DNA from 3 places in the Anaerobacillus sp. ABD4_527 genome. Region 1 is predicted to be linked to each of the others. Evidence: a T-box and tRNA genes for the amino acid it is inferred to sense, from the RefSeq annotation. Region 1 holds a T-box; the other regions hold tRNA genes.
The links. A T-box is a leader RNA that pairs with one kind of tRNA and senses whether it is charged. The one in region 1 lies ahead of argS (arginine--tRNA ligase), so its partner is inferred to be a tRNA-Arg.
Positions count from the first base shown of each region.

Region 2: it has a tRNA-Arg gene. The T-box ahead of argS (arginine--tRNA ligase) is inferred to sense a tRNA for this amino acid. The anticodon was not compared.
Region 3: it has a tRNA-Arg gene. The T-box ahead of argS (arginine--tRNA ligase) is inferred to sense a tRNA for this amino acid. The anticodon was not compared.

Region 1 is NZ_JBSWXZ010000003.1:11,487-16,870, forward strand. It holds gene ACXAHI_RS17055 (TraR/DksA C4-type zinc finger protein) at 1-35, shown strand, start outside; gene argS (arginine--tRNA ligase) at 94-1,779, opposite strand; T-box leader at 1,827-2,037, opposite strand; gene ACXAHI_RS17065 (hypothetical protein) at 2,094-2,288, opposite strand; gene ACXAHI_RS17070 (hypothetical protein) at 2,510-2,824, opposite strand; gene ACXAHI_RS17075 (YfhE family protein) at 2,977-3,144, shown strand; gene ACXAHI_RS17080 (N-acetylmuramoyl-L-alanine amidase) at 3,193-3,825, opposite strand; gene ACXAHI_RS17085 (sigma-70 family RNA polymerase sigma factor) at 3,981-4,544, shown strand; gene ACXAHI_RS17090 (hypothetical protein) at 4,568-5,179, shown strand; gene ACXAHI_RS17095 (ABC transporter permease) at 5,219-5,384, opposite strand, start outside.
Region 2 is NZ_JBSWXZ010000001.1:1,837,549-1,842,932, reverse strand. It holds gene ACXAHI_RS09615 (gluconeogenesis factor YvcK family protein) at 1-129, shown strand, start outside; gene whiA (DNA-binding protein WhiA) at 175-1,116, shown strand; gene ACXAHI_RS09605 (HPr family phosphocarrier protein) at 1,319-1,576, shown strand; gene clpP (ATP-dependent Clp endopeptidase proteolytic subunit ClpP) at 1,928-2,512, opposite strand; gene ACXAHI_RS09595 (YhjD family protein) at 2,678-3,064, opposite strand; tRNA gene ACXAHI_RS09590 (tRNA-Arg) at 3,202-3,280, opposite strand; gene ACXAHI_RS09585 (hypothetical protein) at 3,476-3,862, shown strand; gene ACXAHI_RS09580 (S8 family serine peptidase) at 4,184-5,197, shown strand; gene ACXAHI_RS09575 (protease inhibitor I9 family protein) at 5,172-5,363, shown strand.
Region 3 is NZ_JBSWXZ010000011.1:12,427-17,810, reverse strand. It holds gene ACXAHI_RS20865 (flavin reductase family protein) at 1-596, shown strand, start outside; gene ACXAHI_RS20860 (fumarylacetoacetate hydrolase family protein) at 602-1,480, shown strand; gene ACXAHI_RS20855 (homogentisate 1,2-dioxygenase) at 1,501-2,637, shown strand; tRNA gene ACXAHI_RS20850 (tRNA-Arg) at 2,736-2,811, shown strand; gene ACXAHI_RS20845 (carboxypeptidase regulatory-like domain-containing protein) at 3,014-5,384, shown strand, end outside.

The DNA.
Region 1 (5,384 bases):
GAACAGTTGAGGATACAGATTACACGGGATATTAAAAAAACGCAGATCCACTTAATGGGTCTGCGTTTTCTTGATAAAGCCTGAACCATGTTGTTACATTTCTTGCGGCGCATGAATTCCGAGTAATCGAAGACCTTCTGTTAACACGATTGAAACAGATGCCACTAAGTCCAGTCTACCTTGTTTCATGCTTTCTTCATCAAGTATTCTTACATGGCTATAATATTTATTGAAAGAACGAGAGAGATCGATCACGTATTTAGCAACGATCGATGGGTCAAAATCACGTGCTGCTCTTTGAACCGTTTCAGGAAAAGCATTGAGTAACATCACGATTGGCCACGCCTTCTCATCATCTACTCCAGAGACATCTCCCTTGGTGTATTGTCCCTTTCTTAAGATCGAGCATGCCCTTGCATTCGTATATTGTACGTACGGACCTGTCTCTCCTTCAACTCTCAACATGCTTTCTAGAGAAAAATCGATATCGTTTCGACGGTCATTTTTCAAATCGTGGAATAATACAGCTCCTACACCAACTTGTTTAGCAATAACATCTTTATTTAGTAGAGATGGATTTTTCGTTTCGATATTACCTTTCGCTAGCTGAATAGCCTCTTCAAGCACTTCTTCTAGGAGAACAACTTTTCCTTTACGCGTAGACATTTTTTTGCCATCCTTCAACATCATACCGAATGAGATATGATGCATGCTTTCTGCGAAATCAAAGTCTAGCTTCTTCAATACCTCTATCAGTTGTTTAAAGTGCAAGCTTTGTTCATTTCCTACTACGTATAAAGATTGACTGAATCCATATGTTTCATAGCGGTATAACGCTGCTGCTAAATCACGCGTAGCATATAACGTTGCTCCATCTTTTTTCTTAATCAAACATGGAGGAAGGTTGTCGTCATCCATTTCTACAACTAGCGCTCCTTCTGACTCTTTGAGCAACTCTTTGTCAGATAGAAGCTGAACAACGCGGTCCATCTTATCGTTATAAAATGCTTCCCCGTTCGTTGAGTCGAAGGAAATATCCATCAATTCATAGATACGATTAAACTCTTTTAGTGATTCTTCTCTAAACCACTCCCATAACTTAACGGCCTGCTCATCTCCATCTTCTAAGCGCTTAAACCATCTTCTTCCTTCATCTTCAAGAGTGGCGTCTTTCTCAGCTTCTTCGTGAAACTTAATGTATAGAGCGAGAAGTTCTTTAATCGTATTCTGACGAACCTTTTCTTCGTCACCCCACTTCAAGTAAGCTGCGATCAGCTTACCGAACTGAGTTCCCCAATCTCCCAGGTGATTGATTCGGATCGGATCATATCCTATTTTCTCAAGTAATAGAGCGAGGGAATTTCCAATAACTGTTGAGCGTAAGTGCCCCATTGAAAAGGGCTTCGCTATATTAGGAGAAGACATGTCGATTGGAACTTTTCCATTATTGCCATGATTACTCTTTCCGAACTCACTTCCACTTTCTAACACATCACGAATGATTTCTGATGAAGCCTGTCTTTTTTTCAAATACATATTAAGATAGGCCCCTACAGCCTCACATCTTTCAAACGAAGGATGTTCTAGTTTTTGCGCTAACTCTGATGCGATCTGTTGTGGAGAACGTCTCATGATTTTAGCGAGATCAAAGCATGGAAATGCAAAATCCCCATAGCTTTCTTGACTTGGTTTTTCGATTCGGTTGATAATGGTCTCGTACTCTACCTTATTTTCAATCACATGATAAAGCTCATTTGCAAATACGTCTTTAAAGTTCAATTTAAAATCCTCCTTCATATACAAAAAAACCCCGCCTCTAATCATTGATTAGAGACGGAGTAATCCGCGGTACCACTCTTATTGCCTGGTTACGACCAGTGCCAACTTTATTCCATAACGGGGAAACCGACCATTCCTACTAATCATTCAGAACAGTATCTTGAAAGTCCGGTTCATGCTTGCCTAGGCTCCAGGCTCACACCATCCCCGGATCGCTTTTCCCTTCACAAACACTACTCTCTTTCGCATAGACATTGTTATATTACTAATCAGTATAGCTAAATCACACAAAAAATCAAACCATTTTTTGCTCGTTAGCCTGAGTGCTGTTCCTGAGGTTGCTCTTGACGTTCTCCATCGGCTAAACCTTCTTCATAAGCTTCCCGATAAATAGAGGTCATGTACATGTAAATAAGCTGTCTTACTTTAGGTTCAACGTTGACGACTTCTAAATGTTTCATGCATCGATCTACAGCGAGCTTTTCCTTTTGAGTGTTTCTTATCGTCATCGTAAGAACCACCTTCCGATTTAGTAACTTTATTATACATTACTTAAACAATAAGAGTACATACATTCGACAAAACCTATCAAAACATCAATGAAAATGATCCAAAAGGACAGCAAACCCGAACGTTCATCTGAGTCTTTTTGCATATATCTCGTTTGTTCAACTTATTTTCACCATACAACTATTGAACAATTGGTATACAAAAAAGTAGAACGAGAATGTTACTCTCGTTCTACTTTTTCCATCTCTTCAATAACAGGTTCCTTTGAACCATGCCATGCATAAGCAACGTTGTAAAGTTCACCTTCGACTACTAAATTCCAAGTCATCTCATCTTCTACAACAAGCTTTTTGGCATCACCTTCACCCTCAGGCTGTACAAAGACATAGTACTCGTGGTGATGACTTTCCTTACTAACGATTTCGCCTCGTTCAATGTGCTCTTCATGAACATACGTATACTTCCCCAACAAAAGAGCTCCCACGATTACGATTAAACTTCCTATTATGAGATTCGTTACTTTTTTTCGCTCCATAATTCCTCCATTAGTAAAAACGACATACGCTTATCATTAAGTTACCACAAAATCGTGTGCGATAACAAAATAGAACTTGTATGTTTAACTCATTTTCTACCAGGGTATCGATTTACTATAAGCCGATATTTACTACAAGGAGGAATAGCATCATGGCTAAGAACTCTCAATATCAACCAATTCACGAAAAAGGTTTTCAATTAAGTGATGCACAGGAAGTTGCATATGCAAAGGAATTTAAAAAGGCGGACATCGCAGGTGGCGTTCGAAAGCCTAAAGTAAAACGAGCGAAAAGTGAAAATCCAGATTTATTAAAATAAGAACAACAAATGAGTCATGCAGCTGCATGACTCATTTTTTATTGACGTTTATCGCTCTTCTTTTATGATCGCATCATACCCTTTCTCTCTTAATTCAGTACAAAGTGTTAGTGCTCGTTTCTTCTCTTGAAATGCACCAGCTTGCACGACATAGATCGACTGCGTCCTTTTAACAACGGCAAGCGCAACAGACTCTGCAAGTTTCAGGCGAAGCGTACGTAGTTTCGCTATGTCCTCAATTGAATCTAGAAAGCCATATTCCACAATAAGCGTTTCAACTGATCCAGTGAGGCGATGCATGAAGTAATAATCACGATCGTCTTTTCCTTTTCGTGAAAATACTCGCCTGAGAGGCATTCCCGCTGACGTAAGAGCATGTCCAGCTGCTTTTGCAAGCTTACCATCTGAATAAATGGAATGGATCACTTCAGCGCCTTTCCCCCCACCAGCATTGAAATGATTGCTAATACAAATTGACCCACCACACCGTTTGACGAGATTCGTTCGCTCTATAGGCGTCAACCCTTTATCGGAGGTTCTAGTCAGCACCGTTTGAATGCCAAGATTATTTAAGAACGATTGCTGATGCAACGACACTTCTAACGTCCAATCCTTTTCCCTTATCCCTCCTGCACATGCACCTGGATCCGTACCTCCATGACCCGCATCAATGATGATCATTATCTTTCACTCCCCATTAATATAATAACTTCCTACTATATATCGAAAAGAAAAAGGAAAAAGGGGCACCTAAATGAAATTAATTACAAATACCTGCAACTTTATGTAGGGGCTACCGTCTTAATAAGAAAAAGGATTGTTAAAGGGCTGATAACATGAGAAAGATCGACCTTAACTTAATAAAGAAAAGTGATATTACCTCCTATACCACTGTCCAGAAAACGCAGTTAATCGAACAGTTGATGTCACAATTTGGCGAGTCGATCCTGCGACTTTCTTATACATATGTGAAGGATTGGGGCAAAGCTGAGGACATTGTACAGGAAGTGTTTTTAACATGCTTCTTAAAAATTGATACATATCGTGGAGAAGCTTCTCTAAAAAATTGGCTATACCGCATTGCGGTGAATCGTTGCCATGATTACGTTCGTAGCTGGTCCTTTAAACATATCGTTCCGAGCACAATGTTGAAGTTAATAAAATCTCATGATTCTTCTCCTGAATTACTAATTGTACAAAACGAAGAAGCGTTGAAGTTGCGCAACGAAATTCTGAAACTCCCTATTAAATACCGTGAATCGTTTATTCTTTTTTATCATGAAGATTTATCGATTAAAGAAATTAGTGACCTCCTGGATACAAAAGAAGCAACGATTAAATCTCGTCTACATCGGGCCCGACGCCTGCTTGAAACAAGACTGGGTGGAGAAAGTGAGTGAACGACTAGATGGAAACAAAAGATATGAGAAAAAAAGTAAAAAACGTTATGTTTCAGAAACAACATTTTACTGAAGCAAAGAAAGAAAAAATGCTTGAAAATATACTCATCGAACATTACTCAAGACGGCCAAGAAAGAAAAGTATGATCCTCGAATGGGTAGGGATAGTGGCCTGCCTGCTCTTACTCATTACGACTACGATTCAATTAACAGGAACCGACATGTGGTTCCCTGAAAACAATAGTGCAGAGGAAAACATCGATTCGCCGTATATAAGTGCTGCTTATATGAAGCGGTCAACAGAAATAGCAAAACGAGACACGGATATTATGGATGTTACTTATTTCGCAAAGGGGAGCACGCTTCACCTTGAATTGATGGTACCTGACTCTATGACGGAAGAAAAAATGAAAGAAGCAGCTAACAGCTATCTTACGTTACTCTCACACCTTTATATTGAGGAATATAATGGCCTTGGTGATCTCTGGAAATACTACTCTGTTGATATCATTATTACGGCAGAGAACGAATACATCATACAGAATTATTTAGGTGGAGAGAATAGTGCGATTTTATTAAAAGGTACAAAAGGAAGAGACGACGATCGGATTAACTGGATTCAACCAAAAGAATAAAGACGCCAAAAAGCACAACCTCCATGGTTGTGCTTTTGTCTATCTGTTCACTGCTCTTTGATCTTCGTATTCACTTTCTTCATGGTTGATGAAATAAAATGACCCAGCTGACACGTTCTTTTCTTCTGTTGTTGTATGAACTTCTTTTCTCCGATTACGCCTCTTCCCTACTTGACCGTTTTGAGTTTGCTTATAGCCTTCGAGG
Region 2 (5,384 bases), on a different contig from region 1:
AATAGGTTGAAGAGCTTTGGTTTTGAAGTAATCAGTGATAAAATTATTCAATATGATGAGAAATATGTACGCCACGATGCCATCAAGATATCTTCGATTCTACTGTCATTATTAGAAGATAAAAAGTGATGGTGATGGGTCAATGGGCCCCTGCATGGTAAAGGGGGGATAGCGATGTCATTTGCTGCCGATACGAAGAAAGAATTAACACAGCTCGAAAGTAAAGCGTGCTGCTCTAGATCAGAGCTCGCAGCACTCATTCGAATGAATGGGTCCATATCATTTGGGAACAGACAACTGATCCTTGATATACCCACTGAACATGCTGCGATCGCGAGAAGGATCTATACGCTTATCAAACGTCTTTACAATTACGATGTCGAATTGCTCGTACGTAAAAAGATGCGTCTCAAAAAAAATAATGTCTACATTGTTCGCGTTTCCTCGAGTGCTAGAGATCTCCTTGAGGATTTAGGTATTATGGACAATGCGTTCATGTTTACAAGAAGCATTTCAAGTGATTTTACGAAAAAGGCTTGTTGCAAACGAGCATACTTGAAAGGAGCCTTTCTCGCAGGGGGATCGATCAATCACCCTGAAACTTCTTATCACTTAGAAATATTCTCGATGTATGAGGAGCATACGGATTCATTGTGTAAGCTTATGAATCAGTTCGATCTTAATGCAAAAATGCTCGAGCGTAAAAAAGGATACATCGTTTATATTAAAGAGGGCGAGAAAATTACAGAGTTTTTAAGTGTAGTAGGCGCTCACAAGGCATTGCTTTATTTTGAGGATGTTCGCATCATGAAAGATATGAGAAACTCTGTTAATCGGATCGTAAATTGTGAAACAGCTAATCTAAATAAAACAGTTGGTGCTGCATTCCGACAGGTTGAAAACATTCGCTTTATACAAAATGAAGTTGGGTTAGATATCCTACCTGATAAATTGAGAGAAATTGCTGAACTTCGAGTGAAGCATCAGGATGTTACCCTTAAGGAACTTGGAGAGATGTTGACTGGTGGTGCGATCAGTAAGTCGGGAATCAACCACAGGCTTCGAAAGATCGATCAGTTAGCTGAAAAGCTCCGTGCAGGAAAGCCAATAACATAAGCAGAAATAAGAGCCTGCGCAAGTAGTGCGGGCTTGATTTTCTACTATTCTAGGCCTTGAGAACATAGCGTTGGGACGTTTAGAAGTCTTAATAAATGGAATGCTGTTGGTAAGTACGTAGCAAATCTATAACAAACACATATACTTATTTTTTTCATCAATAAAGATAGCGCTTTCTTATAAATAAAGGAGGAATGGAAAAGTGGTTCAAAAAGAAGTAGTCGTAACGTTGGATACAGGATTACAAGCAAGACCTGCAGCACTTTTTGTTCAAGAGGCAAATCGATTTAATTCAGATATTTTTCTAGAAAAAGACGGTAAAAAGGTAAATGCGAAGAGTATCATGGGAATCATGAGCCTTGCGGTGGGCTCTGGCTCTTCTGTTGTCTTAACAGTAGATGGAAACGACGAAGAAGATGCTGTTTCATCTCTTGTGGACTTCATTCAAAAAGAAGACTAAAGAAAAAAGGTTGCCATCAGGGCAACCTTTCAGCTTGTCGGGAAACCTATGTACATATTCGGTTCTCCCAACGCCGTAGTCGATTGCACGCTTTCCGCGGACGAACGTCCAAGCCCGAGGTGAAACCCACACCCCGGTCTCGGCCGCCCGTTCTACCGCAGGAGTCCGCGATCGTCTCTCCTACTTTGAAGAGAATAAATCCAAAAAAACACTCCGTCTCAATGGTTTAACAGACGAACATGGGACTTCTGTTCCATTTACCAATCAACGTTTATTGAAAATGGAATTCATCGTAACATCGAGACTTTCTCTACAATCAAAAAGGTTGCCATCACGGCAACCTTTTTTTATTTATGCTTTTTTCTCCATAACTTCGTCGATCAAGCCGTATTCTTTTGCTTCAAGAGCTTCCATGAAACGGTCACGATCCGTATCGCGTTCGATCGTATCGAGAGGCTGACCAGTACGCTCTGCAAGAATTTTGTTGAGCTTTTCGCGCATTTGAATGATACGCTTCGCATGAATTTCGATATCAGAAGCCTGACCTTGTGTACCACCGAGTGGTTGGTGAATCATGACTTCACTATTTGGAAGTGCATAACGTTTACCAGGCTCACCAGCCGCTAGTAGGAACGCTCCCATTGAAGCAGCCATTCCGATACAGATTGTAGATACTTTCGGTTTAATGAACTGCATTGTATCATAGATTGCCATTCCAGCTGTGATTGATCCACCTGGACTATTAATATAAAGAGAGATATCTTTATCTGGATCTTCTGCAGCTAGGAAAAGAAGCTGAGCTACAACTGCGTTCGATACGTTGTCGTCGATTGCAGTTCCAAGCATGATAATGCGGTCCTTGAGAAGACGAGAGTAGATGTCATATGCTCTTTCACCGCGGTTTGTTTGTTCGATAACCGTTGGAATTAATACCATAATAAAATTCCTCCCTTTTATTCATTCAAATATGTAGTTCTGTAGGTTCATCATACCGAAAAGGTCAATATAGGTCAAATAAAGTGCTGTTCTTTTTGACTATTAATTTTTTCGCCAGCACATGGATGGTTCTACATATCTCCATTTTCCCCGCTGACAACCGTTTTAAACAGAACGAATCTGTCTTTTTTTAAATCGGTGATCGTTTAAAAAGTAACCCGCAATTCTTCTTTCAACAAGGTTTCTAATTTGGACGGACGTGTACCGATACGTTTGGTTGTATCCACGGCAATAGACAGTATAGATGACGATATCTTCCTTTGTATCCTGAACTGAAGTTTTGATGTGTTGCTTATGAAGGACTGATTTTGCTTCTTTTAAATCTGTGGAAGCGAGAGTGAAAGCTTGATTGATCAGTTCCAAATAAGGGCGTGGAAGCTTCATCTTAGAACGATGAACCCATGCAGCATCGAGCTCCAGTACCTTTTTAACATAAGGAAGCAATAAATAATCCCGAACAGCACTTGCTTCCTCTTTACTTAATCGGAACATGATCTTCACCGCCTGTAAGAACGTATGTTTGGTTTTACAATACTATGAGACGAATGAGACGTCAAGAACCCCATTCTATAAAGGGGAAGACGCAAAAAAACCCTTTTCGGAATGAAAAGGGGTTGTAATTATGTAGTTGGCGCGCCCGGAGGGATTCGAACCCCCGACAGACGTGGTACCGGAAACCACCGCTCTATCCTACTGAGCTACGGGCGCATATTAAACGACGATAAACCCTCGCCAGCACTGCGTTTACATAACGCTAACCTTTTCAGCAGTTGGGACGGTGTACCGGAAAAAGACCCGGTGCTAGCCGTTTATTGCGGACATATTAACGTCGCAGTGACACGCTCAATTATACGATAGAGTGGTAGTCGTTGCAACCGGTATTTATAGGCTTCGTATCAGAATATGAAGAACGAACAACTGCGCCAAATGTTCTATAACCACGCCGGAGGAGTTGCGCGTGACGTTGAAGCACGTCCGAAGTTTTATTCCGGAGGTCTTCCGTCGCAAGCTATGACGCCTCCACCGATGCACAACGAGATCGTTATACGCGCGCTGATGAACGTAATGATCTTGACGGAGGCGCAGCAGGGACAATTGTTCCGTTTGCTTTCGTCCTACACTCCGGCAGGCAACGGCGGAGGGATGAACGAAACGGACGTCGATCGCCTCATCACCGCGCTACAACCTGCGGGCGACAAGCCGGTAAACGTTACAGGCGGACATCAAAGGTATGTTCCGGTTTGTAGAAGAACGCGGCGGCAAGGAAACGGACATGAATTCGTATTTTAACGGAAGGAGGTAACGCCATCGAAGCCGCTTGATAATTTCCCCATTTAATACGCGAAACGGAACGATGCTCGACATGGCGGACGACTTCGGCGTCCTTACGCATAGCTTTCGCGTGAGCGCGCCACTGCCGTCGATACAGTCGGAGCAGGTCGACGGTCAGGACGGGTTATGTACGACGGATGAGCAAGACGTGTTTTATATGGAATCTGTGTGACAAATCGAACTGGCATTGCTTTTTTTGACATATTTTTTGAAAATATTTGAAGGAGTTACCAACTCTCTTGTTGAATAGAGTCATCAGATGAGTTGGGAGGAATAATAGTGGAATATATTTTGAAGCTTAATAGAAGGCTTACTGATGAAATGGTTTTGGACCTTGAAAAAGAAAACATTCGTTTAGACTATGTTTTTGAACATTTTCCATTAGTTTGTGTTAATATGAATCATGTTAGTCAAGTTCAGAAATTGGACTTCGTGCATGAAGTTGATTTGAATGATATGTATGAAGTACAAAATTTCAGCACATTCCCAAATATAAGAGTCAATAAATTAAAGGCGCAGTCATACACTGGCAGTAACACTTCTGTTGCTATCATCGACAGCGGCATGACACCCATAAGTGGTGTGGACATCAATTCCCATGAAGTTTGTTCGAAATCTACAAACTCGAACGATGCTATGATAGATGGCGAACTACACGGGACTGTTGTAGGTGCTGTTGTTAAAAACATTGCTCCGTGGACCAATATAATAAATGTCAAAGTTGCTGATGATAATGGCAATATTGACAAAAAGTCTATATTAAAAGCCCTGGAATTTGTTTATACTAATAAAATCTACATTGCTAATATGTCGCTTGGTAAAAAAGGTACTTGTGATGATAAGTGTCTTGTTTGTCAAACTGTAAACCAGTTAAGAAAAGAGGGGTTCATGGTTGTTGCCTCAATCGGCAACTGGGGAGAAAAGGGAAAAGGGATTACTGCTTGTCCTGGAAACGCAAAGAATGCGTACACAGTAGGCGCGGTAGACGTGAATAAAAAACTAGCCCCATATAGTAGCACTGCCTTAGATGGAGTATCCAAACCAGACATACTAGCCCCTGGAATGTGCAATGTAGATGGAAAACAATACTATGGGACTTCGTTTGCTGCACCTGTTATCAGTGGTGTAATTGCTGCTTTATCTCAGAAGTTTGACTGTGAGTATATAGTGGAAACTATAAATGAGACTGCTCATGATCTTGGATTACCTAAAAACGAGCAGGGCAATGGGCTAATTAGTATTGAAGGTATACTAGGAGGGATTAGTAATGAAGGAAATGTTAGTGAAGCTTGAGAGTAAAAGTGTGTTAATGGATCTGAAACAGTTCGGAGATGTTGAAACAGTATCATCCATTTTTAACGTTTACTCGATCACAATTCCTGATGAAACAATAGAAACTTTGAAGAAAATGAATGGAGTATTAACTGTAGAAGAAGAAGAATTCTATGAAGTGCAGTAAATATGAGGTCAATGAGACCTC
Region 3 (5,384 bases), on a different contig from region 1:
ATGCATACAAATTACTGATCGGTTCCGTTCTTCCTCGCCCCATCGCGTTTGTCTCTAGTATCGATCGTAACGGCAGAGAAAACCTTGCACCATTTAGTTTTTTTACGGGAATATGTGCGGATCCTATGATGGTTTGCTTTGCACCGATGCGTAAAGCGGGTGAAGGTGATAAGAAAGACACCCTGATGAATATAGAAGAAACGAAGGAATTCGTGATCAACATCGTAGGAGAAAAAATTGTTGAGCAAATGAATGAGTGTGCGACGCCTTTCGATCGTGAAACAGATGAGTTTATTGAAGCTGGTCTAACAAAAATTGAAAGTGAGTGCATTACCCCGCCAAGGGTGAAAGAGAGCGATGTGCAGCTTGAATGTGTACTCGATCAAATCGTTGAATTCGGGGACCGTGAAGGGGCAGGCAGTCTCGTGATCGGGAAAGTCGTGATGGTCCATGTTCGCGATGAGTTATATGAAGATGGCAAGATTAAGACAGAACTTTTGAAGCCTGTTGGAAGACTCGCAGGGCAGGAGTACACTCGAGCTACAAGCGATACATTTACACTCAAAAGAAAAACAACGGCTGAAGGAAAGAGCTGAGGACATTGAAATTCGTCACGTATGAGTTGCAAGGTAAAGAGCATGCAGGGGTATTAAAAGGAGAAAAGGTGTATAACGTCCATCAAGCTTCTAACGGCAAGGTGCCAGATGACCTTTTAGAAATTATTAAAGGGGATTATGCACTTGATCGTTTAGAGTTAAGCGAAGGGCACGACCTGTCTCAAGTGAAGCTGAAAGCACCTCTTCCTCGCCCTGCTAGTATAAGAGACTTCTATGCGTTTGAAGAACATGTCATTACAGCTAGAGGCAAAAGAGGACTTGATGTGGTGCCTGAATGGTACGAGATTCCCGTCTTCTACTTTACAAATCATCATGCTGTAAAAGGTCCAGATGAGGTTATTGCCTCACCAAAAGGCTGTGAGAAACTAGACTATGAACTAGAAATAGCTTGTGTCATAGGCAAAAAAGGTAGAAATATAAAAGCGAGTGAAGCAAGCGACTATCTATTCGGCTACATGATCATGAACGATTGGAGTGCGCGGGACATACAAGCGAAAGAGATGAAAGTAGGGCTCGGGCCTGCAAAAGGGAAGGATTTTGCAACTTCTTTCGGACCTTATCTTGTTACGCCGGATGAAATACCGCTGCACGGCGAACTCGACCTTAAGATGGAAGCTTATGTGAACGGTGAACGTTATTCCGTGGGAAATGTGAAAGACATGCACTATTCATTTGGGGAATTGATCGAACGAGCGTCGAAAGATGTCACGCTATATCCAGGGGAAGTAATCGGATCGGGTACCGTGGGCAGCGGTTGTATCCTTGAGCAAACCGGACGTGATTGGTTGAAGGCTGGTGATCGAGTGGAACTCTCTATTACTCATCTCGGCAGCCTAATCAATGTTGTTGGAGAGGAGGAATAAGAGTGGCTTTTTACCAGAAGATGGGAGAACTTCCTCATAAGAGACACACGATGTTTAAGAAAGAGGATGGATCCCTTTATAGAGAACAGGTGATGGGGACAAAAGGATTCTCAGGCATTCAGTCCATCCTCTACCATCATCATTTTCCTACAGCGGTAAAGGAAGCGAATTATTTAAAAGATGCTTTACCAGAGTATGAGAAGCAGGATGCATTGAGGCATCGTCATTTCCGTACAGCAGCATACGACAAAAAGGGGGATGCTGTTGTCGATAGGTGTTATTTCCTGGGGAATGAGGATGTTTTGATTGGAGTTGTGAATCCCGCGGAATCGATGAAGTACTTTTACCGAAACAGTGATGGAGATGAGCTTTTCTTTGTTCATCATGGTACTGGTAAGATTGAAACGATGTTTGGTGAGATCACCTATGAGCCGGGCGATTACGTGTTGATTCCCATCGGAACGATTTATCGTGTCTTCCCGAACGATGAGAATCGCTGGTTAGTGATCGAGGCCACGAGTGCGATCACAACCCCTAGACGCTACCGGAATGAATACGGTCAGTTGATGGAACATAGCCCTTTCTGCGAGAGAGATATCAGTGGGCCTGAGCGCCTGAATACGTATGATGAGAAGGGTGAGTTTGAGGTCGTTACAAAAGCACGTGGCAGCTTGCATCGACATGTGTTCGACCATCATCCGTTGGATGTCGTTGGATGGGATGGCTACCTTTATCCATGGAAGTTCAATATCCGTGACTTTGAACCGATAACGGGTCGTATTCATCAGCCGCCTCCGGTTCATCAAACGTTCGAGGGACATAACTTCGTTGTATGTTCATTCGTGCCAAGATTATATGATTATCATCCAGAGTCGATACCAGCACCTTACTTTCATAGTAACGTCGACAGTGATGAAGTGCTTTATTATGTAGAGGGAAACTTTATGAGTCGTAAAGGGATCGAAGAGGCTTCGATTACCTTGCATCCATCTGGTATTCCTCATGGCCCGCATCCAGGTAAGATCGAAGGAAGCATCGGCAAAAAAGAAACGCTCGAGCTTGCTGTCATGATCGACACGTTCCGACCGCTCAAGACGATTGAGCAGGCGAAGGATTATGAAGATCAAGCTTACATGAAAAGCTGGGTTACCGAGTAAACGATCAATTGGGGGAAACGAACGGAAGGCGCGGCTAGAATAATAGCCGCGCTATTACTTTTCATACATTGCCTTTTATTGTATAATAAAATCCATTCGGCCCCGTAGCTCAGGGGATAGAGCAACGGTTTCCTAAACCGCAGGTCGGAGGTTCGATTCCTCTCGGGGCCGCCATTCTTTTAATAACATACATAATTCTAGTAACACGCGAACAAAAATATGTTCGCGTGTTTTTTTATATACAGAGTTCAAAAAAACAGGCTAGGTCAACTAGGGACAAGGATGGAATTTAAGAGCACATATAGGCCTATCCACCACGACATTTACCCTTTCTATGCATAAACCTATAGGAAGTGAATATTAAGGAGGAAGAATCGTGTCATTTCCGGACCAAAATCAATATACATCCGTGCCTTTGGGATCAGGTTTTTATTTTGATGTGTTCAATGATGAAAATCCAGCAGCAGTAGATTTAGTCGGTGATACATCAAACCCATCGTTCGCCATCGCGTATGATGATACAAATGTCTACTTTCGTTTACGTTTAAACGATGACCCGCGTAATAATAAGGAAACAGGCTTTAAAAATTTTTCGTGGGGTGTTTTGTTTAATACTGGAGGACCAGCTGGAACCTACCAGTGGCTTTTAGCTGTAGATGGGCTAAGTGGAGAGCTTGTTCTCATTGAAAACACAAAACAGGAAGTTAACTCATGGAATGATCCAGCTGAAGGTATCAATGGTAGAGGAGAGCCCAATTACTCCCAACCGATTATAAACTTTGATATCGCGAGGGTTACGCCTGCTGACACAACGTTTGGTGGGAATAACAACGTCTTTCTGGACTTTTTTATACCAGCCAATATTTTATTCGATTTTCTGAACATAACTGAAAACACACCACTGCAACTTGTATCGTTCACTTCGACGAATGCAAACAACTACAATAAGGACTCTTTGAGGATTTCTGAAGGTTTTCAGTTCACGGATGCTTTTTCTGATCCGATCTCAGCAGAGGATAGTAACGTAAAAGCAAAACTAGATCTTCAAAAAATACTAGTGAGTGGTCCTACTACAGTTGGGGCAGGAGATGAAGCAGCTTATACTGCTAGATTAATTGTAGAAAACACAGGCAAAAGCAAAGCGAAAACTGTTAAATTGCAAGATGTGATCGAGTTTGATTTAGTTAGTGGATTTTCAATTATTAGTAGTTCTACAGGTAAACCGTTTTATAACGAGCGCACAAACACACTTGGCTGGGAGATAGGGATTCTACCACCTGGAGAAACAGCAATCCTGGATTTTGAAGTGAGTGGATATTTTACAACGGATGGAGAACGTGTTCTTGAAAGAGCAAGAGCGATAGGGACGGATGGTAACACAGGTAAAAGAATATTATCCGATACGGTTACCACGGTTATTACTGTAACAAGTACCGGAGGAGTTACCGGAATTGTTAAAAACCACACAACGGGTCTTCCATTAGCGGACGTTGTTGTGGAATTAAAAGATGGTGCAACAACGATCGCGGTAACAACAACGAACGACAGGGGAGAATATTCTATTAATGAGATTTCCCCAGGTTCGTATACGATTGAATACTCGAAACCAGATTTTATTACGAATATCCAGACGGTACAGATCAATTCTGGAGCCATTACAAGAAAAGATGTTTTTCTAACGGAGCTCCAAGGAGCCGTAGAAGGAACTGTTACAAATGGAAGTGGCGGGGCAATTGCGAACGCTACTGTTTTACTCGTCGATTCAGCTGGTAATGTTATTGATGAAGGTACCACGAATGCGAGCGGGGAATATAACTTCCCATCGGTAAAGACAGGATCTTACACGGTTGTTGCTAGCGCTTCAGGGTTTCAGTCGGCTGAACAAGGCGTAATGGTAAAAGGCGGTCAAACGTCGACTGCAAACTTTGTCCTAAAACCGAATCCAGGAACTATACAGGGAACTGTCACAAATGAAGCAGGTGACCCACTGAGCGGTGCGTTAGTGGAGGTATTGAATTCTGCAGGAACGACAATCGCTAGAGTGTCCACCGATGCTTCTGGTAATTATGTTATCGATGACTTGGCACCAGGGGATTATAAGTTACGAGTAAGTAAAGATCTTTATCGAACGTCCGTTGTTGGGTTTAATCTTGATGCTGGAGAAACAAAGAACGTGAACGTAGAGCTAATTGCAAACCCCGGGGCACTAGAGGGAATTGTATCTGACTCTGCAACATCTGATCCGCTTCCTGGTACAACCGTTCAAGTAGTTGACGCTCGCGGTGTTACAGTAGCATCCACTATCACTGCTGTTGATGGTTCCTATAGTTTTTCTAATCTTGCTCCTGGACAATACAGTGTGACGTTTATAAGCGATGGTTACGGATCGAAGACTGTTGGAACAAAAGTACGATCAAACGTAACGACACAACTTAACGTAAGTCTCAATCAACTAGTAGGCGGAATTGCAGGTCAGGTAACAGATAACGATGGGAATGTCCTTACTGGAGCAATCGTAGAAGCATTCTTCAACAATGTTCACGTTGCGACTGTTACAACGGATAACAATGGTTTGTATGAAATCAATAATCTTAGTCCAGGATTTTATACGGTCACTGTCTCCAAGATGGGATATTCTACGGAAACGGTTGGTGCATCTGTTGTTGAGAATGAAGTGACTCGGGCAAATGCAACTCTTATTCCTAATCCAGGAACGCTAGAAGGGATTGTGCAATCTAGCGGTGATC